Regions from separate parts of the Desulfuribacillus stibiiarsenatis genome, predicted to be linked through region 2. Evidence: riboswitches for the same ligand, from Rfam matches in the RefSeq annotation. Region 2 holds a riboswitch; the other holds the start of a gene.
What was found. Region 2 has a riboswitch for S-adenosylmethionine ahead of BHU72_RS01800 (vitamin B12 dependent-methionine synthase activation domain-containing protein). Riboswitches for the same ligand answer to the same signal wherever they lie in the genome.

Region 1: it holds a riboswitch for S-adenosylmethionine, as region 2 does, so the genes downstream of both, BHU72_RS11865 (trans-sulfuration enzyme family protein) here and BHU72_RS01800 (vitamin B12 dependent-methionine synthase activation domain-containing protein) in region 2, are expected to answer to the same signal.

What each region holds. Positions count from the first base shown of each region.
Region 1 is NZ_MJAT01000036.1:66,082-78,789, forward strand. It holds gene carB (carbamoyl-phosphate synthase large subunit) at 1-2,172, shown strand, start outside; gene BHU72_RS11815 (dihydroorotate dehydrogenase electron transfer subunit) at 2,185-2,961, shown strand; gene BHU72_RS11820 (dihydroorotate dehydrogenase) at 2,962-3,879, shown strand; gene pyrF (orotidine-5'-phosphate decarboxylase) at 3,885-4,598, shown strand; gene pyrE (orotate phosphoribosyltransferase) at 4,650-5,234, shown strand; gene BHU72_RS11835 (4Fe-4S binding protein) at 5,328-6,311, shown strand; gene BHU72_RS15915 (hypothetical protein) at 6,394-6,561, opposite strand; gene BHU72_RS11840 (2Fe-2S iron-sulfur cluster-binding protein) at 6,735-7,016, shown strand; gene BHU72_RS11845 (PIG-L deacetylase family protein) at 7,087-7,854, opposite strand; gene BHU72_RS11850 (aminotransferase class I/II-fold pyridoxal phosphate-dependent enzyme) at 7,951-9,114, shown strand; gene BHU72_RS11855 (polysaccharide deacetylase family protein) at 9,111-10,247, opposite strand; gene BHU72_RS11860 (D-alanine--D-alanine ligase family protein) at 10,347-11,300, shown strand; SAM riboswitch class I at 11,355-11,451, shown strand; gene BHU72_RS11865 (trans-sulfuration enzyme family protein) at 11,561-12,708, shown strand, end outside.
Region 2 is NZ_MJAT01000001.1:380,952-393,659, reverse strand. It holds gene aspA (aspartate ammonia-lyase) at 1-1,390, opposite strand, end outside; gene uvrC (excinuclease ABC subunit UvrC) at 1,542-3,332, opposite strand; gene BHU72_RS01810 (methylenetetrahydrofolate reductase) at 3,433-4,308, opposite strand; gene BHU72_RS01805 (homocysteine S-methyltransferase family protein) at 4,453-6,900, opposite strand; gene BHU72_RS01800 (vitamin B12 dependent-methionine synthase activation domain-containing protein) at 6,994-7,725, opposite strand; SAM riboswitch class I at 7,977-8,064, opposite strand; gene BHU72_RS01795 (hypothetical protein) at 8,132-8,881, opposite strand; gene BHU72_RS01790 (DUF1858 domain-containing protein) at 9,074-9,274, shown strand; gene BHU72_RS01785 (alanine/glycine:cation symporter family protein) at 9,435-10,826, shown strand; gene BHU72_RS01780 (hypothetical protein) at 10,907-11,098, opposite strand; gene BHU72_RS01775 (GNAT family N-acetyltransferase) at 11,193-11,648, opposite strand; gene BHU72_RS01770 (MmcQ/YjbR family DNA-binding protein) at 11,645-12,022, opposite strand; gene BHU72_RS16065 (hypothetical protein) at 12,012-12,410, opposite strand; gene BHU72_RS01760 (DUF4256 domain-containing protein) at 12,419-12,708, opposite strand, start outside.

The DNA.
Region 1 (12,708 bases), on a different contig from region 2:
GAGCCAGCTTTAGATTATGTAGTTACGAAAATTCCGCGTTGGCCTTTTGATAAATTTGTGACAGCTAATCGAGAGTTAGGTACACAAATGAAAGCTACAGGAGAAGTTATGGCGATTGGCCGTACTTTCGAAGAATCTTTGCAAAAAGCAATTCGTTCTTTAGAAATTGACATTGACAGCTTATATTTAAAGGGAGTGGAAGAACTTAGTCAAGAAGTCTTAGAAACGCGACTAAGAAAGCCTGATGATGAACGTTTATTTCTTGTAGCTGACGCTTTTAGACGTGGAATTTCAGTGGATTCCGTTCAACAAATGACTAAGATTGATTATTTCTTCTTGAACAAGATTTATGACTTAGTAGAATTTGAAGGTATTTTTAAAGAAATTTGGCACAATGAACAGGGGACTGAGAACATACAACTCATTCTTCGTAAAGCGAAAGAAATGGGATTCTCTGATCAATATATTGGCCAATTAGTAGGTGTAAGTGATTTAGAGATCCGTAATATAAGGAAGGAACATGGCATTACACCTGTATATAAAATGGTTGATACCTGTGCAGCTGAATTTGAAGCTTTCACACCATACTATTATTCAAGTTATGATACGGAAGATGAAATTCAAATTACAGATCGTAAGAAGATTTTAGTACTAGGTTCTGGTCCAATCCGTATTGGTCAAGGGATTGAATTTGACTACGCTTCTGTGCATGCTGTTTGGGCTATAAAAGAAGCTGGGTATGAAGCAATTATTATAAATAACAATCCAGAAACGGTATCTACAGACTTTAGTACATCGGATCGACTATATTTTGAACCGTTAGCCTTGGAAGATGTATTAAATGTCATTGATCGTGAACAGCCTGATGGAGTAATTGTCCAGTTTGGTGGTCAAACAGCAATTAACCTAGCGGAACCATTATCAGAATTAAACATTCCGATTATAGGAACGAATATGGAAGATATTAATACAGCTGAAGATAGAGAAAAGTTTGATGATTTATTACAAAGATTGAACGTACCTCGACCGGCGGGAGAAACTGTCTTCTCAGTAGAAGAGGCAGTTCGAGTAGCGAACACTATTGGTTATCCAGTACTTGTGAGACCATCTTATGTATTGGGTGGTCGTGCGATGGAAATTGTTTATAATGAGGATGACATACTCAATTATATGAAGAAAGCAGTACAAATTTCATCCAAGCATCCAGTGTTAGTTGATCGTTATTTACTTGGTAAAGAAGTTGAAGTAGATGCTGTGTCTGATGGAGAAACCGTGTTAATTCCTGGCATCATGGAACATATCGAACGTGCTGGCGTGCATAGTGGTGACTCAATTGCTGTGTATCCGACACAGACAATATCGGAAACGATCAAAGCTCAGATTGTGGAACATACGATCAAATTGGCGACTTCTTTGAATACGAAAGGTTTGCTAAATATACAGTTTGTTATCCATAATGATGAAGTGTTTGTTATTGAAGTAAACCCTAGGTCGTCACGTACGGTTCCTTTCTTGAGTAAAGTGACGGGTTTGCCATTAGCGAATATCGCTACCAAAGTGATTCTTGGTAAGAAGTTAAGTGAAATGGGGTATACAACTGGACTATGGCCAGAAGCAGAAGAGGTATCTGTTAAGGTGCCAGTATTCTCATTTGCAAAATTACGCAGTGTAGACACTACATTAGGTCCAGAGATGAAATCTACTGGAGAAGTAATGGGTAAAGATATTAATTTCGCTAAAGCTCTATACAAAGGGTTATTAGGAGCCGGTATGCATATTCCTACCCATGGGAAAATTATTGCGACAGTTGCTGATAAGGATAAGGAAGAAGCAGGGGAAATCTTAACTAGATTTATTAACTTAGGTTTTGAAGTGATTGCTACAAAAGGCACGGCTAAGTATTTAATTGACAAAGGATTAAAAGTTACGATTGTAAACAAATTAGATGAAGGTTCGCCTAATATTCTTGAAATCGTTAGAACTGGAAATGCCAACATGGTTATTAACACATTAACTAAAGGTAAACAACCAGAACGAGATGGTTTTAGAATTCGTCGCGAAGCGGTGGAAAATGGTGTACCATGTTTAACATCTTTAGATACTGCTGCTGCAATTTTGACAGTTTTAGAAACAATAAACTTTTCTGTCCAACCAATTCAATACAAAAAATAGGGAGGACACATAATGAAACATAGTGTCGAAGTAAAAAGCCATAAAACGATTGGTCAAGATTTATATGAAATGATTGTAATCGCTCCGAAACTAGCACAAACCGCCCATCCTGGGCAGTTTGTGCATATTCGAGTAATAGATTCTCTAGATCCATTACTGAGACGTCCTATTTCCATCTGTGACGTTGATAAAAAACGTGGATCGGTCCGTTTTATTTATCGTGCTGGTGGAAAAGGGACAAAAATATTATCAAAATCGAAAGAAATGACTAAGATTGACCTTTTAGGACCTTTAGGTAGAGGGACTTTTCCAACTGAAAATCAAGCGAAGCGTAACATGCTATTGATCGGTGGTGGAATCGGTGTACCACCACTATTATACGCTGCGAAAGAGTTAGCAAAACAAGGCGCCTCTATTACTGCAATATTAGGATTTGCGAATCATCAAGTAGTGATTTTGGAAGATGAGTTTCGAGAACTTGGTGATGTCATTGTAACAACAGTCGATGGCAGTTATGGTAAGCAAGGATTCGTAACAGAATATATCACAAAAGAGCCTGATTTGTACTTGGCATGTGGACCTAAACCGATGCTACAAGCAATTAAAAATCACGAACTTTTACAAACAGCTAACGGCTATCTATCGTTAGAAGAACATATGGCATGTGGCATTGGGGCTTGCATGGGTTGTGTTACAAAAATATCTATATCTGATGAGAATTCAGAGTGGAAATATCGAAAAGTCTGTGACTGTGGACCAGTTTTTCCAGCAGAAAGGGTGGTATTCTAAATGACTCTAAAGCCTTCCCTAGCCGTTGACTTAGGTTTTCTCCAACTGAAGAATCCGATTATGCCTGCTTCTGGATGTTATGGTTTTGGTAAGGAGTATGCACAATATTATGATTTAAACAAGCTAGGTGCAATTGTTGTAAAAGCAACCACACCCCATGAAAGACTTGGAAATTCAGTGCCGAGAATTGCTGAAACTCCAGCAGGAATGTTAAATGCAATTGGGTTACAAAATCCTGGGGTGGAAGTGGTATTGGAAAAAGAATTACCCTGGCTTAAGCAGTATGATACACCAGTGATTGTCAATATTGCTGGTAGTACATTGGAGGAATATATTGAAGTAGCTGAGAAGTTAAACCAAGCGGAGAATGTCGCAGCATTAGAAGTCAATATTTCTTGCCCAAATGTAAAAGCAGGTGGACTAGCCTTCGGTACGGATTGCGTAATGGCTGAAAAAGTCATTCGAGAAGTGAAAAATATTTCAAGGTACCCGATTATAGCGAAATTATCACCGAACGTTACTGATATTGTATCAATCTCTCAATCAGTTGAGCAAGCTGGAGCAGATGCAGTATCTCTTATAAATACCCTACTAGGGATGGCGATTGATGTTCATCGACAAAAGCCAGTTCTTGCTAATGTTATGGGTGGTCTTTCTGGCCCAGCTGTAAAGCCTGTCGCCTTACGAATGGTATGGCAAGTATCTTCGGCTGTTAAGATTCCTGTGATTGGGATTGGTGGTATAACCACAGGGAACGATGTCGTAGAGTTCCTTTTAGCAGGGGCAAGTGCAGTTCAAATTGGCACAGCTAATTTTGTAGACCCTTATGCATGCATCAACATCCTACAGGAGTTAGAAGAATTTCTAAGTACAAAATCAATTACAGACATTCAAGAATTGATAGGGAAAGCGAAGTGATATAGTTGAAACCAGCAGAACGTATTATTGTCGCACTTGATACACCAAATCCAGCGATAGCATTAGATATTGCAAAGGAGATTTCGCCTGTAATTCGTCGTGTAAAGGTTGGGATGGAGCTATATTATAGTGAGGGGCCTTCCATTGTAAATGAATTGAGTTCCTTAGGTATGGAAGTGTTTGTTGACTTAAAGATTCATGATATTCCGAATACTGCTATAGGTGCTGCTAAATCTTTAACCCGTCACGGAGTTTGGATGTGGAACGTACACGTTGCAGGCGGGTTATTAATGATGCAGAAAGCCAAAGAAGCAGCCCAAGAGATATCTAATCAATTGAACATTCCGATGCCTATTGTTATTGGTGTAACGCAATTGACGAGTACAAGTCAAAATATTATGAATCAATATATTGGGATTCCTGGGGAAGTCAAAGATTGTGTGGTTCGATATGCGAAACTAGCGAAACAAGCTGGGCTAGACGGTGTGGTCGCATCAGCACAGGAAGTTCCATTTATAAAAGAGGCTTGTGGTAAAGAGTTCCTTACCATAACACCTGGAATCCGTATGTCTAATAGTGAAGTACATGATCAAGTGAGAATTACTACGCCACGACAAGCAATGGACTTAGGTACTGATTATATGGTAATAGGCCGTAACATTACTGATGCATCGAATCGTTTACAAGCAGCTAAGGATATTATACAGTCCATGAAATAATAAAATCTTTGAACTAGGATTGTTTTATGGATCGAATTAGGAGGATGTAGAATGCTTACTCAAGATCAAATACTGACAATTTTAAAAGAGACAAACGTATTACAAACAGGACATTTTAATTTAACATCGGGGAAACATAGTGGGCAATACATGCAATGTGCTCAAGTGCTTCAGTACCCGGATAAAGCAAGCCAATTATGTAATGAATTTGTTGAATATATTAAGAACCAAAACTTGCAAGTAGATTTAGTTATAGGACCTGCTACTGGGGGCATTATTCTAGCATTTGAGACAGCAAGAATTTTAGGTACTAAAACAATGTTTGCTGAACGAGAGAATGGTAAAATGGTGTTCCGACGGGGTTTCTTTGTAGAGCCAGGCCAAAAAGTATTTGTTGTAGAAGATGTTATTACAACAGGAGGATCTGTTAAAGAGGTTGTCGAAATAGTAAAGGAACAAGGGGGAGAAGTAGTAGGAGTTGGGGTATTAGTAAACAGAAGTCCTCAAGAAGTTGATTTTGGAGCTCCTCTTATATCGTTATTAAAGATCAATATTGAAACGTATGATCCTGCACAATGTCCATTATGCGCGCAAGGAGTAGAAATGAAGAAGCCTGGAAGTCGAGGTTTGAAATAAGTTTGAAATCTTTTTGAACAATCTTTAAAATGTGTTGTGCATCACACTATTATCCAGCCTCTTATGCAATAATGTTGTGTAGGAGGTTGATTTATGCATACAAAAATACGTCAAAGTGTACAATTTCTATTTTTAGCTTTTAGTGTCTTTGTGGGAGTAAGGTTTTATATTTTCTACACGTATTATAACAATGGGGGAGAAGGAATTTATTTTGGTCGCCCGCATTCTGTAGAAGCGTTTTTACCGATTAGTGCATTAGTAGGTGTGAAAAGTTGGTTTTCTAACGGAATCTTTGACACGATTCATCCTGCAGGAGTTATCCTACTGTTGACTTTTATTGTAATCTCTTTTCTTTTTAGAAAAGCTTTTTGTAGCTGGATTTGCCCGTTTGGATGGATCTCCGAGAAGTTAGCTTTCTTAGCAAATAAAACAATTAAGAAACAATGGGAATTACCTAGGTGGTTAGATATACCATTACGAAGTATTAAATACTTAATTTTAGGATTTTTTGTATGGACTATTTTCTTTCAGATGAATGGTATGGTTGCGTACATGTTTCTTAACTCGGATTATAATAAGGTATCTGACGTAAAAATGCTGATGTTTTTACTTGATATGTCTAAGAATACGCTTATTGGATTTTTAATAATTATTGCCTCAACTTTTTATATTAAAAACTTTTGGTGTCGTTACCTTTGCCCATACGGGGCTCTTATGGGCATCTTTGGATGGTTTAGTCCTTCTGTGATTGCAAGAAACGCAGATCATTGTATCGATTGTGGTAAATGTAATAAAGTTTGTATGAATCGATTAGATATAATGAATAAGAAAGAAGTATATTCTCCAGAATGCACAAGTTGTATGGCGTGTATAGACGCTTGTCCAAAGCAGGAGGCACTTCAATATCAATTTGTTAGCAATCAGAATTCATTCAAACGTTGGGCTCTACCTGTTAGTATTCTGGGAATTTATTTTGGTGTTATGTTTACTGCAATCGTGCTTGGATTTTGGCAAACGGAGTTAGATCATGAGGTATATTTACGTTTAATTCCTTATATTAATAGTATAAGTCACTAATAATCATTGGTATGTCATTGGATATAAAAAATACAGTTTTAGAAATGAAAAACCTTATCATGAAAATGATAAGGTTTATTATTTATATCTTTTTCTCTAGTACTTGCACTGCTCTGATTTTTTTCCACCAAGAAGGAAGGTTGGATTCCATTTTATTCTCAGTAGAGCTTGCACTTTTAATTTCGCATGACTTGTTACATGTATCACTATCTGATGCTAACAATCCAATTTCTAATAATTGATTTGACACAGGTGATCACTCCTATTTCTGTCATACAATTGTCGCTAGATTTTGATATTATTGTAACACATCTCCACATTAAAGGAAATACGTAAAGCTTGTAAGATTTTGTCGAAATGGTAATATTTTATACTATAATAGTAAAAAATAATGATTAGGTGACAATGAGGAGGGTAAAAATTATGATTCATTTTATAATTGAGGGTAAAGAGTTTGAGGTAGCCGATGAAGTTGGTAAAACACTATTAGAAATAGCATTTTCCAACGGAATAAGTATCAAACATGCATGTTTACAAGGGGTTTGTAGAAAATGTAGAGTACTAGTGGAAGAAGGCATGATGTTTTTAAGTGATCCATCCGACCAGGAGCAGGAAGAAATCTCCGATGAATTAGAACAGGGAACACGCTTAGCTTGTCAGAGTAAGATTGTTGGTCATGGTAAAATCGTTGTAAGTCAAGAGTAATTGCCACAACCAGTAAAAAAAGCCTCTAGGGATATCCTAGGGGCTTTGCTACGCTTACCAACATAAACCATTATGCATAATCACTTAAATGATCCAAGATGCTTGTTTCATGGTAAGTTGATCCGTCAACAGATTTACCATAAAGGCGAATCAATTGATAAAATTCGTATTTTGGGATTATGCTCCAATCATTACTATCTAATAAGCCAGGGTATACTTTATTCACTGAGAAGATTTGTGTCTTATACTTTTTTAATGCTTCAAGTTTCTGTTTACGATACAGATCTATGTCTTCCTTTATTGTGACGAACTGATCATCCACGCCTCTATCTAGCAATCCTCGACTATGATATATGCTTTTTGGTACAACGGAGTAATATACTTTAGGAATCGTGTATGTATTTTTTACAATATCTAAGGCCGCCTTTGTAGCAAAGTGTATTGCTATGTGGTCTTTGTGAAGAGATATACCATCTTCAGGGAATGTAATAATAATGTGGGGTTTAACATCTAAGATAACTTTTACAATTGATTTCACAAGTTGTTCGTTCTCGGTATCAGAGAGCATATGAAGAGTACCATCGAGAAAATCTAAATAATGGATTTGCTTTACCCCTAATATACGAGTAGCTTGAGCCATTTCCATTTCTCTATAAGCCCCTAATTCTTCTCTTGTTGTTAAGGGAGGGTCCCCTAATTTACCGGCTTCTCCACGAGTTGCACAAGCAATATGAAACTCTACATTTTTTTCTGTAGTATATTTTGCGATTGTTCCAGCGTTACCAAAGCTTTCATCATCCGGATGAGCATAAATAATAAGAATTTTTATTGGATTCATTCTTTTAGCACCTCAAAAAGATTTAGTATAATCAAGCATACTTATTTTATGTTATTATAACATGTGAAAATATATTTTGGGGGATTAGAGCCGTTTATGTATAAATCAAAACGCATCGATAATTTAGGGTCAGCTATTTTCACTGAAATGGCAAATCGCAAAAAGCAACAAATTGCTAAAGGAAAAAACGTTATTGATTTAAGCATTGGCACGCCGGACCTACCACCGCCATCGGTAGTGATTCAAGCGATGGCAGATGCCTTAAGTGATTATAATGCTTTTTATTATTCCCTAAAGGGTTCTCAACAATTATATCAATCGATTGCTTCTTGGTACCAAAAGCGCTTCTCAGTTATATTAGATACTAATACGGAGATTTTAGATTTGATTGGCTCTCAAGATGGGCTAGCACACCTGCCATTAGCTTTAATTGATCCAGGAGATATTGTTTTAGTACCAGATCCCGGCTATCCAATTTATCAAGGCAGTGTTGAATTAGCTGGAGGAAAGATTTATCCTATGCCGTTAATGGAACAAAACAGCTTTCTACCGGATTTAGATAAGATTCCTAAAGATATAGCTCAACAAGCAAAATTGATGATCATTAATTATCCGTCGAACCCTGTTGCTGCCATTGCAGGTTTAGATTTTTTTCAAAAAGTGGTCCACTTTGCTAAACAAAATAAAATTGTAGTTGTACATGACCTAGCATATTCTGAATTAGCCTTTGATGGTTACAAGCCGCCAAGTTTTCTACAAGTTACTGGTGCAAAAGATATAGGTGTAGAAATTAATTCACTCTCAAAAAGCTATAATATGGCTGGTGCAAGATTTGGCTTTATGGTAGGAAATAGAGATATTATTCAGAGTCTTGGAACTTTAAAGTCGAATATAGATTATGGTGTGTTTCATGTGGTTCAAGCTGGTGCTATCGCAGCATTAGAAGAAGATGGTAGCCATTGTGCAGACATGGCACAAATCTATCAAAAACGAAGAGATTTATTAATCGAGGGGTTTAATGATTTAGGTTGGAAAATAGAGAAACCAAAAGCATCTATGTTTGTCTGGGCTAAGAACCCTGGACAATTAACCTCTAGAGAGTTTGCGTATTCTTTACTAGAGGAAGCAGGAATTGTTGTAATTCCTGGAGATGCTTTTGGTCTTATGGGTGAAGGGTATGTTCGTATTGCTTTAGTACAAAATGATAACAAAATTAAAGAAGCAATCAAACAACTAGCACAAAGTAAAATTTCATTTTAATCGTTGGGATACGTTCTAATCAATTTATCTATCATGTTGTTTTCGTTGAGTTGATCTTTTAAACTTTCAGGTACTGTTATTGTTTTTGCATCACCGTCGCTAACAAAGCGTTTATCTGGATTCTTCTTAAAGTAATCAATCCATTGATGGAAGAAATCTGATGGAACACTTGCAGCTCGAATACGAGGTATTGCCTCTGTTTTAAAATCTATTGAATAAGGTGAAGGAGCTGGATGGGAGCCTACTAAAAAAACGCCTTTATGATGGTAGGTAAACCCTTCAAAGCTACCTTTCACTGCTAGCTCTTTATTTTTTGGATAGATTCCATAGGTTAATGCAAATGTATCCACTGGATAGTCTGGTAGTAATTTTTGTGTAGCTTGAATATTTTTTACAAGAGTTTTTTGTACATCTTCATCCGTTAACTTATTGAGGAATTCATGTCCAAATGTGTGATTCCCGATTTCCATACCCAAATTTATAATATATTCGTATTTATACCGTCTCCATTCAGGCCTATCATTTTGACGGAATGGGACAGGGTAGTAGACGTAGAATGAAGCAGCGCTACCAAAATCAGGGTGCATTTTTGCGAAATTTTCTATAATACCTACAGCACAGTCGGGATCCACAAAGAATTCGCCATTCTCTTTTTCTATTAGTCGGAAATGGCCTTCCGTTCCATCGTCAAAAGTAAGCACTACGGGTGTTTTTCCAAGCGGAACATTAATATTACCAGAGACAAAGTCACGAGCAGTCACTAGATAATAGCCTTCTTCATATAATGTTTTTAGATCGTTTTTGAAATTATTTTTGGTACGTTCCCATTCATCTTCCTTATCGCCAATAATATGATACATGAGAATCATAACTTGGCCTAGCTCATTCACTTTGTGAGAACGTAGAATATCCTCTGAAACAACTGTTTCAGTTTCTTCTATAGTACTGTCAACAGGACTGTTACTAATAGGCAGGTTAGCACTTTCCTGCAAATGTTCTGGTTGCTGTTGTTGGTCTAGCTGTTCATTGTTTGAGTTTAAGTTTTTATTTTGGCATGCAAATAAGAATACGACTGTTAAGAGTGTTATAATGCAGATAATGAAATGCGTTTGTGGTCTCTTAGTTGAAATCATTCAATGAGCTCCCATCTATCATTTTCTATCATTATAGCATAAGATAGCGTATTTAGCGGTATATACATTTTATTTAAGGGCAAATTAAGGAGGCAGAACATGGAAAATATAGCTGTCATATACGGAGGTATCTCTAATGAGAGAGATGTTTCTTTAAGAAGTGGGAAAGGTGTAATAAAAGCTCTTCAAAATAAAGGTTATCAAGTGATTCCAATGGAGTATCAATGTCATAAGACGTTGTTAAAAGAACTTCTAGATAAAAAACCAGATTTTGTTTATATTGCGTTACATGGTAGATATGGTGAAGATGGTCGAATACAAAGCTTATTAGAATTACTAGATATCCCATATGTAGGTTCTGGTGTATTAGCAAGCGCACTAGCAATGAATAAATCATTAGCGAAAAAGCATTTTGAATTCGCTGGTATTCGTGTAGCAAAAGAAAAAGTTTATCGCAAACGTGATTTCTCTGAAGATAGGCTTGTTGAGATTGTTAATGAAATTGAAAGTACGTTTAATTATCCCGTTGTAATCAAACCAAATGAAGAAGGATCCACGATTGGATTAACGATTGCTAATAATAGAAACTCTCTTCTCGAAGGCTTACAGCTAGCCGTTACATGTGCTTCAGATATTTTACTGGAAGAATATATTAAAGGTGTAGAAATCACTGTTGCTGTTCTAGGTTCGGATCAATATATCGAAGCATTACCTGTCATCGAAATAGTTCCTAAAAACGATTATTACGATTATGAGTCAAAATATGCTCCAGGTGGTTCTGAGCATATTATACCTGCGCGTATCGATGAATCTGCTACTGACACTGCAAAAAAATGGGCAGTTGCTGCTCACAAGGCTTTAGGATGTGAAACATATTCACGTGTAGACTTCATCATACCAGAGACTGGCGACCCCGTGATTTTAGAAGTCAATACTTTGCCAGGAATGACGGAAACGAGTTTATTTCCTGATGCAGCAAGAAGTGTAGGTCTACCATATGAAGATATGTTAGAGAAAATCGTTCAAATCGCACAAAAAAAATACAATAAATAATATTGACTTTTCTGATAAATTTGCTATGATTTCATAAAGACAAATAAATATCAACTCTTATCCAGAGAGGTGGAGGGACTGGCCCGATGAAACCCGGCAACCTGTATTTAATATGAGGTGCTAATTCCTGCAGTAATCTGATAGATAAGAGAAAGTCATGGTTTATACGAATCCGAAGCTTTCTCACTATGAGAAAGCTTTTTTGGTACAGTAAATTTAATATTCTCATTAATTATGGGGGAAAATGGAGGGTTACCACGTTGAGAAAAAATACTATGATTACACAGTTAGGAGTAATTAAAGATGAACAGTATGGCGCAATTAGTACACCAATTTACCATTCGGCAACCTTTCGTCATCCAGGTGTAGGACAAAGCACAGGTTTTGATTATTCAAGGACATCCAATCCAACGAGAAAAGAGTTAGAGGCTGCTGTTGCCAAAATTGAAAATGGTAATTATGGTTTTGCTTTCCCGACTGGGATGGCGGCTTTAACTGCTATTTTTGGATTGTTTAAAAAGGGAGATCATATTATCTTATCAGAAGATTTATATGGTGGAACATATCGTTTGTTGCGACAATATTTTTCTACCTTTGAAATTGAATCCGATTTTGTTGACACATCGGATATTTCACAGCTTGAGCAATGTTGGCAAACACACACAAAAGCATTGCTCATTGAAACGCCATCCAATCCATTAATGAAAATAACCGATATAAAAAAATGCGTAGAAATTTGCAAACAAAATGATGCCTTGTGCATTGTTGATAATACTTTCTTGACACCGTATTATCAAAATCCGTTAGATTTTCAAGTGGATATTGTAATACACAGTGGGACGAAATATTTAGCGGGACATAATGATTTATTAGCCGGTGTTGTGATAGTAAATGATCAAGATCTTGCTACTAGAATTGGATTTATACAAAACACAACAGGCAGTGTTTTATCACCAGGAGACTCTTGGTTATTGCTTAGAAGTTTAAAGACATTAGGACTTAGAATTGAAAGACAACAAAGTAATGCGAAACGGATAGTGGAATGGGCTGAAAGCGAAGGTAGTCAGTGGATTGATACTGTCTATTATCCTGGAGCAAGAGAATCACAAAATTATCACATTCATACCCAGCAATCAAGCGGTGATGGTGCTATGATTTCACTTCGTCTAAAAACCAGTGAATTAGCGATTGAACTTCTATCGCATATTCAAATTTTTTCCTTTGCTGAAAGCTTAGGTGGGGTAGAGTCTTTAATCACTTTACCTGCTCGCCAAACACATGCGGATATACCTGAAGAGTATCGTCTAAGACTAGGAATCACAGATGATTTATTGAGATTATCGATCGGTATTGAAGACGCAGAAGACTTGATAAATGATTTACATCAGTCATTAACTAAGTGTAAATA
Region 2 (12,708 bases):
GGTTCGTCATTCGGTACGGATCCAAATAGGAATCAATTTCCTCTTTGCTCAATACATGGTGCTCTAAACACAACTCTTGCACTGACTTACCAGTTTTCACTGCTTCCTTGGCAATCATGGAAGCCTTCTCATAACCAATATATGGACTAACTGCTGTAATAATACCAACAGACTTATCAATGAATTCTTGAAGGTGTTTCATGTTCGCTTGAATTCCCTCTACGCAGTAGTCGGTAAACACACGAAACGAATGATTCATAATATGAATCGATTGAATTAAATTAAAGGACAGCACTGGCACCATCACGTTTAACTCAAATTGACCGGCACTCGAAGCATTACTAATCACCGTATCGTTCCCCATGACCTGATACGCCACCTGATTGATTAACTCTGCCATTACAGGATTTACTTTTCCAGGCATAATCGAAGAACCTGGCTGCCGCGCTGGAACTTTAATCTCTGATAGTCCCGTTGTCGGCCCCGATGCCATAAAACGAATATCATTAGCAATCTTACACATGTTCACCATGCAGATTTTCAGTGCGGCAGAAACCTCGGTATAGCTGTCAGTGTTTTGCGTTGCATCGACAAGATGATCCGCTCTTTCTAGTGGCAAATCTGTAATTTCTCGCAAATGAGCAAGTACTTGCTCTAGGTACACATGGTCTGTGTTAATCGCCGTACCGATAGCAGTTCCTCCGATGTTCACATTCAAGAGGTGCTGCTGGGTGCGTTGAATCCTTTGGATATCACGGAAAATCACCGCCGCATACGCTTCGAATTCCTGACCAAGACGAATTGGAACAGCATCCTGGAGATGTGTTCTGCCCATTTTTAAAATGGAGTCAAACTCCTTCGCCTTATCTTGGAATGCCTGATATAAATCCTCTATTGTATCTAACAGCATATCGAGCATATAAATGACGGCTATATGGATTGCTGTCGGTACAACGTCGTTAGTGGATTGCGATTTATTGACATGATTAATCGGATGTAAGGATTCGTAGTCGCCTTTCATCTTTCCCATGATTTCTAGGGCGCGGTTGCAGATGACTTCATTCGTATTCATGTTTAAGGAAGTCCCTGCCCCACCTTGGATTGGGTCAACAGCAAATTGGTCGTGTAGTTTGCCTTGCATAATTTCGCCAGCAGCTTTTACGATTGCCTGTCCTAGTACAGTATCTAAGTGACCGGCATCCATATTCGCCAGTGCTGCGGCTTTCTTCACAGCAGCTAATGATACAATCAACGATTGATGGATATTATATCCTGTAATCGGGAAGTTCTCTAAAGCGCGTACGGTGTGGATTCCATAGTATTTATCTAATGGGATTTCCTTCTCCCCTAAAAAGTCTTTCTCAATTCTGTGATGAACTTCGACTGCCATGAGTTCGACCTTCTTTCCAGTAATGTATGCTTTTACAATTCCCCAAATTGTAATTTTATATGAGACTAGCTAATACGAGAGATCCATTGTAATAAAAAAACGACCTCAGAATGAAGTCGTTACAAGTGAATAATGTTACAAGTAAATAAGGCTACGGTTTGTCGTTTAATGCATCTATAATCTGCTTGGCGAGAACATCGCCGATGCCGATTTGACGAAAGTCTTCCACGGATGCTTCGCGAATCTTCTGCAGGGATCCGAAGTGCTTCAGAAGAGCTTTCCGACGCTTTTCTCCGACACCTTTAATATTGTCTAAGGCTGATGTAAAGGTATTCTTACTCTTGGTCTGACGGTGGAAGGTAATCGCGAAGCGATGTACTTCCTCTTGGATGCGTTGTAAAAGGTAGAACGCTTCACTGGATCGTTCCAGTGGTATCACTTGCGCTTCTTTACCAAAAAGGATCTGCTCTGTTTTATGCTCACGATTTTTCTTCAAACCACAGATTGGAATATCGAGTCCCAATTCATTTTCTAGTACGTCTATAACGCTTGAGATATGGCCTTTCCCACCATCGATGACAATTAGGTCTGGCAACGGTAGGTTGTCCTTTAATACGCGCATGTACCTTCTGCGAATGACCTCTCGCATTGTCGAGTAATCATCGGCACCTTCTACGGTTCGCACTTTATACTTCCTATATTCCTTACGTGCTGGCTTACCATCGATATAGACAACCATCGCCGACACTGGGTCTGTCCCTTGAATGTTCGAGTTATCGAATGCTTCAATGCGCTTTGGAATCTCAATATTAAAGGCGTTTCCGATATCTTCAATGGCTTTGTGGGTGCGATTGAAGTCCTTTTCAAGAAATAAGAATCGTTCTTCCACAGCTACTCGTGCGTTTTTACTCGCCAGTTCTACGAGTTCCTTTTTCGGTCCGCGTTGTGGTACTTTGACTTTAATCGATAGCCAATCTTCCAGAGCGAGGGCATCATCTAAAAGCAGGCTCTCGTCCATCTCAGGTAGTAAAATTTCCTTCGGCAAGGCATGATTCTCATGATAATACTGGCTCACAAAAGACATAAAATCTTCTTGCTCTTCCCCATAATGCTTAAACAAGCTGACATCACGCTCAATCAATTTCCCTTGTCGCATGAAAAAGACCTGCACACACATCCAACCATTCTGCGCATAATATCCAAAGATATCACGGTCAAGGTTATCTGTTAGGATGATCTTCTGCTTTTCCATAATCGCTTGAATCGCTGCTATTTGATCCCGAAAATCCTTCGCCCGTTCAAAGTCTAAAGCCTCGGATGCTCTATGCATCTTGTCCTTTAAATCATTACAAAGGCTGCGATAATCACCTTTTAAAAACCGCGTTATATCAGCTACGATTGACTCGTATTTCTGAACATCCACCGTTTCGTTGCATGGAGCAAAGCATTGTCCCATGTGAAAATAGAGGCAAGGTCGGTTCTTCATCGTTTTGCACTTACGCAACGGATAAATTCGACTCAATAACCTTTTCGTCTCGTGGGCTGCCTGGGCGCTTGGATAAGGTCCGAAATATCTCCCGTGATCCTTGTGCACTTTGCGCACGACATCGAGTCGCGGATGTGTTTCGTTGGTTATTTTCAAATAGGGATATGTCTTATCATCCTTAAGAAGGATGTTGTATTGTGGCTTATATTGCTTAATTAAATTACACTCTAAAATTAATGCTTCCGTCGGAGAGTCGGTGATAATGTATTCAAAGTCTGTGATGTTCGCAACGAGTCTTTGTGTCTTCTCATCATGGCTTCCAGTGAAATAGGAACGCACACGATTCTTCAAAACCTTTGCTTTCCCGACATATATGATTTCGCCAGCATCATTCTTCATTAGATAGCAGCCTGGCTTTGCAGGAAGTAACGATAGTTTCTCTTGTAGGTTCACGATTTCACCTTCTCCCAGCAATTCACATAGTAAAAATTGTAGCCTTATCGACCTTAGTATTTCGTCACTATTTATTGTCTCTTCATTATTTAGTGTCTCTTCATTATTCTATATCAAGGATTGTATGAACCATGTTCAAGTCGCCAATTGGGAAGATGTGAACGCCGGCAATCGACAATTTTCTAAGTTCGTGGTATAGCTCTTTCGCTATGGCAACACCTGCTACTTGCCCCCCTGCTTCGACACGATCCATTATTTCTCGGGAAATACGAATGCCTGGCACCTTGTCGTTGAGGTAAGTCGCAACTTTAAAGCTCTTTAACGGCAAAATTCCGTATAAAATCTTCGCCGTGATGTTCTCTTCTGCTAAGCGTTTCTCGAATGTCAGGACTGTTTCGATGTCGAATACTGGCTGAGTTTGGAAGAATTCAACACCAGCAGCAATTTTCTCTTTGACTTTGCGAATTTCATCATCGAGATCATCGGCACCTGGATTGGCTACTGCTCCGATAAAGAAATCTGATGGTTTATTCAGGTCTTTTCCAGACAAGTCTTTGCCTTCATTTAAGGTCTTTGCAATCTTGGCAAGCCCGACAGAATTGACATCAAAAATCCCTGACGCATCGGGATGATCCCCTTGTTTCGGTGAATCACCTGTGAGCGTTAAAATATTGCGGACCCCTAGAGCAGCCGCTCCTAATAACTCAGATTGCAGTCCAAGGAGGTTTCGATCGCGGCACGTTAAATGGAATATCGCCTCCATATTTACGTCCTTTTGCAAAATATGCGACAAAGCGATTGGACTCATACGCATCGTAGCCATTGGGCTATCTGCAATATTGACTGCATCAACGGTACCGTATAACTTCTTAGCTTTCGTTAATGTTGGATCTGGATCTGCACCCTTTGGTGGTTCTAACTCTACGGTTACTACAAAGGTTCCTGCTCTCAACTTATCTCGTAAACTGAATGTATTCATCTTCTATCTCCTCGGCTCTCTATAGTAACTTTTGAGTAAATTCCTTCTATCACTTCTATATTAAATGTATAAATTGAATTATCGCATTCATTGGAAGTAGCGGTTAATAATAAATGTCACTCTTATATTGTCTTGATTCAGGTGTTAATTCACTTGTAGGTTGCTAATTAAGTTTTTACATAATTGTACAGCTTCTACTGCATCCTTCGCATATCCATCCGCACCAATCTCATTGGCATAACTTCTCGTAACCACAGCACCACCGACAATTACCTTCACAGGAATATTGCGCTCTTTCACCTTTTCAATCAGCTCAGGCATTCTCGTCATTGTAGTCGTCATCAGTGCGCTGAGACCAATGATTTCTGCATTTTCATCGATGGCACGTTGGATAATATCTTCAGTGTCGATGTTCTTACCTAGATCAATGACGTCAAAGCCATGATTGGCGAGTAAAACACTTAATATGTTTTTCCCGATGTCGTGGATATCTCCCTTTACAGTTGCTAGAATAATCTTCGCTATTTTCTTCGACCCTGATTTCTTCAGTTCTGGCTCTAAGAATCCGAAGCTTGCAGTCATTGTTTCGCCTGCTAACATAAGCTGTGGTAGGAAGAAAATCCCCTTACCAAACTTATCTCCAACTTCTTCAATCCCTGGGATGAGACCTTGATTCAGTAATTCCATCGCTGTTTTCCCTTGATTAATTCCTTTTTCAAGTCTAGCCACAACGTTTTCTTTGTCGCCTGTGATAACGGTTTGTTTCAATTGCTCAAAGATATCTTCGATTTGCTCGATATCTGCGTTTTTCTTATTATCTCTCTGGGCGAATTTCACTTCGCCTGTCTGGTCTTCAAAGTATTGTGACCATTCAATGTAATTCGCTGCATGTGGATCACGATTTGCGAGAACAGCACTAGTCTTCAACGTCATCATCATGTTCGCATCTAATGGATTGATGATACCCGCATCAAGGCCAGCCCCTAATGCCATAGCAAAGAATGTTCTATTAATAAGAGGACGTTTCGGTAATCCGAAAGAAACGTTACTTACGCCTAAGATGGTGGTTACGCTAAGCTTTGCTTTTACTTCTGTGATTGCTTGTAAGGTTTGTCCAATTGCTTCAGGTTGGGCACTTGCTGTTAGTACTAAACAGTCAACGATAATATCCTTCGCTGGAATCCCGAACCCTTTAGCGCGCTCGACAATCTTCGTAGCGATTTCTATGCGTTTTTCCTTTGATTCTGGTAGTCCATCATCGTCTAGTGCAAGGGCCACGACGGATGCTCCAAAACGCTTCACAAGCGGTAGTACTTCTTCTAGACTTTTTTCCTCGCCATTGACAGAATTGATCAGTGCTTTTCCGTGATATTGCTTAAGTCCCGCTTCAAGAACGGCAGGATCTGTACTATCTAGCATCAATGGTGTATCGACTAACGTTTGAATGCGATTGACTGCAATTTTCATTGCCTCTACTTGGTCGATTTTCGGCACACCCATGTTTACGTCCAGTACTGAAGCGCCTGCCTCCGTTTGTTCCATGGCTTCTTTCCGAACTAAGTCCATCTTCCCTGCGCGAATCTCTTCAGATAAAGGCTTTCGGCCCGTTGGGTTAATCCGTTCTCCGACTGCCACTGGAGCTAATTTCGCAGCAATCTCTGTAGATTTCGTACGACTTGCTATGCGTAAGCCAAAGGAATGATTTCTCGCTTGTGGCACTGCACTTTCGACAGCCTTTGCTATTGCTGCAATATGCTCAGGTGAGCTCCCACAACATGCCCCAACAATATTGGCACCTGCCGCGACGATTTGCACCGCATAATCAGCCATTTCTTGTGGCGTTGCATCAAAGACGGTTTGTCCATTGACTAACTTCGGAAGGCCAGCATTCGGTTGTATTATAATTGGAAGGTTCGTGTTAGCTGCAAAGATTTTGCAAGTCTCTAATAATTCTTTCGGTCCGCCAGAGCAGTTCGCCCCAATGGCGGCAATGCCCATACGTTCTAATATAATGGCAGCACTTCGAGGATCAGTTCCTGTAAATGTGCGTTGGTCTTCATTAAATGTTAAAGAAGAAATGACAGGAATCTTCGTGTTCTCTATAGCTGCTAGAGCAGCGGCACGCATCTCCCCTATATCGCCAGAAGTTTCTATAATTAATAAATCTGCGCCACCCTTTTCTAAGGCGATGGCTTGCTCCTTGAAAATCTCGTACATTTCATCAAAGGTTGTTTCCCCAAGAGGGTCAACAAATTTACCCGTAGGGCCCATGGAGCCTGCTACCCATTGATTCTCTTGGAAAGTCGCATTCTTCGCACATTGAACAGCCTTCATGTTAATCTCTTCAAGCTGGTCCTCAAGGCCATACTCCTCAAGCTTAATGCGATTCCCACCGAATGTATTGGTCGTAACAACGTTACTTCCCGCTTCGAAATATTTGCGATGGATTTCTGTGATCACATCCGGGTTTTCTAAATTCCAGCTCTCGGGACAACCGCCCACTGGAAAGCCTCTGCTTTGAAGCTGCGTACCCATTGCCCCATCAAAAATTAAGATATTTGTCTTAAGAAAACTCGTTAACCAATGTTCCAACAGAAATCATCTCCTTATCGAATCGTACATTATTTCAAATGCTAGCTTAATGAAACTATATATACGTTATACATCAATCTTTCATATATCCAATTACTTTTCTCTAAAGTCACACTCTGCAGAATCGCACCGTTTGCATTTGTTCTGTTCTGTGTTTTGCTGAATGTTCTGTTTCGTATTTTGCTGCTCGTTAAGTAGTGTTTGCTCCTGTTTAGGGAACCATCCAATCAGTGCCGTGACAGACTTTCTAGGAATGAGCTGACAATACTCGGTAATCCTCACGCCGATTTGATCTGTTTGTAAAAAGGTTATTATGTCTCTCTGATGCTCGACCGACCAACCGCCATACCCAGGACTGAATCGAAAGCGCGTATCGTAGCCTTTTCTTTTCGCTTCTTTGATCACGTAGTCGTTCACGTAATCGGCTACTCGCTCCACAGAGTCAGATCCAATCGCATCTAATACCAACGCCTTAGTAGGTTCATTCTTGGTAAATAGCTCGTCGATTTCATGGTCGATCGCTTCACCTATAGTTACCGTCATGAGCGTCAGCTTTTCGCAGGTTTCTAGATGCTTATAAATCTTCTCCCCTACAATTACATACTTCCCGCCATCACATTCCATTTTCCATTGCTCCGGATCTTTATCAGTGATTGCCAGTGTGGTAATGATGCCCTGTGGAGTAATAAGATATTTGGACTGCTGAATCATCGAATCAAGCAGGGAATTGATTTCATCAGAAGATTCAGACTTATTTTTTTTAAAACCGAGGTAGCGCACGACTTCACTACGGTTTACTGTAATCGGAACATGGGAAAATATCATGATTTCAACCCCTTCAGATAGAAGTCTGGAAATACTCTAGCAAAGCACGCAATTTATTTATCTCAGCGGCGTTTACTAATACTCCCACTTCTATAAGTGGGAGAAAGTGCCGCCAAGCTTCGAAATAAGTGCAACTAGAGTTCAGGTGGAGCAAAAACTCCATCTGAACTAAGTTTTCTTTATGATAAGAAAATTATACTTCCTTATATGCAAAAAAGCCTCTATAGAAAGAGGCTTGGTTTACGGACTCTTTCTCATCTACAGGAATTGGCACCGTGCAGCATTCTGCCGGTTGCCGGGCTTCATAGGGCCAGTCCCTCCACCTACTCTCGATAAGATTCATTCAATATCGATATATATTTTAGAACATGGTACAATACCACTATTCATATGTCAACATGGAAAATTAGTCTAATACAATTTTCGCTTCATCTTTAATGGACTCAATATATTGAAAGGCTTCCTTGACCTGCTGCTCGTCACCCTCAAGTACAATCGTAACTGCACCTTCAGAGCCATTGACGCCACCGGACGCCACGTGGGTTGCGGAGATTCCGTATAACACTTCAAATGCCTCAATTTCTGAAATCACTGTTGCATTTGGAACTGGGATAAGGCCTACTGGAAGTCCTGCCACAAGGTCTAAAGTGTCTTGTCCTAACTCAATAGAAGCTGTGAGTACATCAGGAATCAATTTCTCAAGACTTACTGGACAGATAAACTGTGCGCCTCTTGCAATCACAGGACCATACGCTAGGCCAATCGTGCCACCTCTGCGATCAGAACTAAGGACGCCCACGTTTCCTTCTAAGTCTACAGCATTGCCGCCTTTTATGAAGATATCGCCTGCCACAAAATCCGTTAACACATCATTCCAAGGAAGTGTGGACTCTTCCCCTTTGACGAGTGAAATCGGCTTCAAACGTTTACTATCATCCGTTGTTGTAACTTTTCCAGCGGATACAATGCCCGCCGTATAGTAGGCTTTCTCTATACTTTTTCCTGTAATTTCTTCTGCAACAAAGCCGTTGGTTGTACCTCCTGCAATAATCACACGGCCATCCTCTAAAGCCTTCTTCACTTCTGGAAGTTGGCTCACTGCTCTTCCAATTAAACGTTTCGATACATTTGGATTCAACACCACTAACGCTTTCATATGTAAAACCTCCATTACATCAAATGAGAAATAAAAATCTATGTAAAATTACTAATAATCTTATAAGCATTAGTATACCATATAAATGTAGCAAAATTACAGCTTACAACCTATTGAAAGGTTGTATTTGCATCGGTTGTGTTGTAAAATGAATTTTGATGTAGCGAATACGATATTAGGAGGATTAATAATATGGCTGAAATCAATGCACAGATGACTATTTCTGAAGTGGTTCAAAAGTTCCCTGAGTCTATTGAAGTGTTTATGAGTCATGGCTTAGGTTGCGTAGGTTGCTCTGCGGCTAGATACGAGAACATCGCTCAAGGCGCTGCTGTTCACGGTATCGACGTAGACACACTAGTAGCTGATCTTAACGCAGCAATTAAAAAGTAATTCATTACACGGTTACATATAAAAAAATCCGCCCTTTGGCGGATTTTTTGCATTGTGACTATATTCAAAATATAGTACTATATTGGGTGGGGTATCTATAGATATATTAATGAGATATTTCTTTAGGTAAGTTTTATAAAAAGAATAGGAGATGAAAAACGTGGAATCCATCAAAAGTGCTTTTCAAGCATTTAATGAACAGGCATTGGAATTTCTCGGCGCGATAAACGATATCGTCTGGGGTCCTCCAATGCTGTTTCTACTTGTTGGTACTGGAATCTTTTTAACTATCCGTTTAAAAGGATTACAGTTTAGGAAGCTGATTTATGCACACAAGTTAATTTTCACAAAGGACAAGAACAGCCCTGGAGATATTTCTCATTTCCAAGCGCTCACTACTGCACTTGCTGCAACGATCGGTACTGGTAACATTGCCGGCGTAGCAACAGCGATTTTCTGGGGTGGACCTGGTGCCGTTTTCTGGATGTGGATGACTGGTCTTGTAGGTATGGCAACGAAATATGCAGAAGCAGTTCTTGCGGTGAAGTATCGTGTAACTGACGCAAAAGGTGAAATGTCAGGTGGTCCGATGTACTACATCGAAAAAGGACTTGGTATGAAGTGGTTAGGAATCTTATTCGCAATCTTCGGTGCTATTGCAGCATTCGGTATCGGGAATATGGTTCAATCGAATTCAGTAGCTGCTGCAGTGGAAAGAACATTTAATATCGCCCCTTGGGTTACAGGACTTATTTTAGTTGCATTTACTGCATTAGTAGTACTTGGTGGAATTAAGAGCATTGGAAAAGTAACATCATATTTAGTGCCAATTATGGCTGCTATCTATGTGGCAGGTGGACTTATTGTATTATTTATTAACTTTACTGCGATTCCTGAAGCTTTAGCTTCTATTTTCAAGTATGCTTTCACTGCGGATGCTGCGATTGGTGGTGGTATCGGTGCTGCCATTCGTTACGGAGTAGCTCGTGGGGTATTCTCGAATGAAGCTGGTCTAGGTAGTGCGCCGATCGCTGCTGCTGCCGCTAAAACCGATTACCCTGGAAGACAAGCACTTGTAAGTATGACGCAAACTTTCATTGATACAATCGTTGTATGTTCGATTACAGCGTTAGCAATCTTAACGACTGGAGTCCTTGGCAATGGTGAGACTGGTGCTGCACTAACAACTAGCGCATTCAGCATGGCGTTACCAGGAATCGGGAAATATATCGTTGCAATTGGTATCATCTTATTCGCTTACTCTACCATCTTAGGCTGGTGCTACTATGGTGAGAAGTGCTTAGAGTACTTGGCTGGTACAAAGGCTGTACCTTTCTACCGTTACATCTTCGTTGCAGCAATTTTCTTAGGCGCTGTGGCTGAACTTGAGCTTGTTTGGAATTTCTCTGATGTAATGAATGGTTTAATGGCGTTACCGAACTTAATTGCACTCCTTGGATTAAGTGGTGTGGTAGTTGCTGAAACCAACCGTTTCTTAAATGAGACAAGAGATGAACGTAAGAAAGAAGTAAAGGCTGAAGTTGAGGCGTAATCCTTCAACATTGGAAGGATACTTAATAACATTAAATTAAATTAAATGAAAAGATGACTCGACATTTAATATTTGTCGGGTCATCTTCTTTGTATCTTACGACCTTCACTGGATGCGGCAAAAGTTAAAATCATCATTGCAGTGATTAAAACAATATTAATCCAGTGGCGCATGTAATCATCGACTTGTGTAATAAAGATCGTAAATAAATTCATGCTAATCGCTGTCACTTGAATCGCAACGATTGCTACTTGGATAGGCGTTAGTTTCATGTAAGGTGGCCTCCGGCTCCAGATATTTCCCTACTATCTTATCCACCTAGCAAGCTTTATACACGAGTGTTATTCAGTATGTACTGTTTGTAACTCAATAATTTTTGTGCAAACAAATCAGTTGCGTTGCATTCCATCCATTTTTCTTATAAAAATCTAAAGCAGGGGTATTGTTCTTGTCTGCTACTAGTTGAATCCTCTTTGCACCATTTTTCAAGGACCAATCTTCAACAGCATTTAGCAGTTTCTTCCCAACACCGCTTCCTCTATACTCTTGTTCTACCACGAGGTCTTCAATAATGGAAGATAGCCCACCCTCAGCAGTAGATATAACGAATTGGGCTGTACACATTCCGATGACATGATGATTGCGCTCACAAACCATAATACAACAACGCTCTGGGTCTGCTAGCATTCGTTCAAGCCCTTGCTGTTGCTTATATCGATCAACAGTAAAGTCATGTTCAATAGAAAATAGAATACCGAGTAGGTTGACTAAGCAAGGAATATCAGTCTGCTCAGCTTTTCGTATTTTATATGTATCTGTCATTTTGAGCTTACCTCAGAACCTTCTAGTATCTCTTTTTGCATTTTCTTACTTAAAGACTTGAGAATCAGTCCGTATGACATATCGATCATTTGTTTCAGCACATCATCTGGAACTTCTCCGTCTAGATATACAGAGTTCCAATGTTCTTTATTCATATAGTATCCTGGTATTATATTTGCATGTTGGTCTCTTAAAAGTTGTCCGAATAATGGCTCACATTTTACCGTAATGACTTCTCGATTTGTATTATCAGTCCCTTGTAATCCAAACATTTTCCCACCAATGAGATATCGGGTTGCACCCCACTCTTCCTTAAAGTCCTTGAGCGCCCCTTTCTTCGAAAGAAAATATTCATCCATCCATTCATACTTCATCTATAATTCCTCCTTCTGGATTTTTGTTTCTAGCACCTAACTTCATTGTGACCAATGATTTCGAAATATACATTGCTTTTATCATTTTCCTAAAGCGGGTATGATGAGAAGTACCCTCCATAAATTTCAGCTGAGCTTTTTCACATTTGCTGATAATTGAAGCTATAGGTCGTATTGCTTCTAGCAATTCTTCTTTTGTGTACATATCAATATCTTTATTGTCTGTTATCAATGATTTAGAAATGGATAATGCTTTAATTCTGTTCTTGAGGAGTGTGTGATGGGTGGTTCCTTCTGCAAACTTTGGCTGTGTTTTTTCGCATCGATTGATGACTGACGAAACAATTTGTAGCGTCTCATCTAAATCTTCTTTTGTATATTGATCCATATATCTAATTAAACCCTTAGCGCGCCACGGAAACCCCTGGCAGCATAGTAGGATTCTGCCCCATTGTGGTACATAAAGACAGTGTCATAGCGACGATCACAAAAGATTGCCCCACCTAGTTTTCTAATGTTATCAGGTGTCTTTACCCAGCTCGATGTTTTCGTATCGAAATTTCCCAGTTTCTGTAGCTCGCGGTATTGGTCTTCCGTTAAAAGCTCTATGCCCATGTCAGCAGCCATTTCAATCGCACTATTTTCTGGTTTATGTTCTTTCCTTGACTCCAGTGCTTCACGGTCAT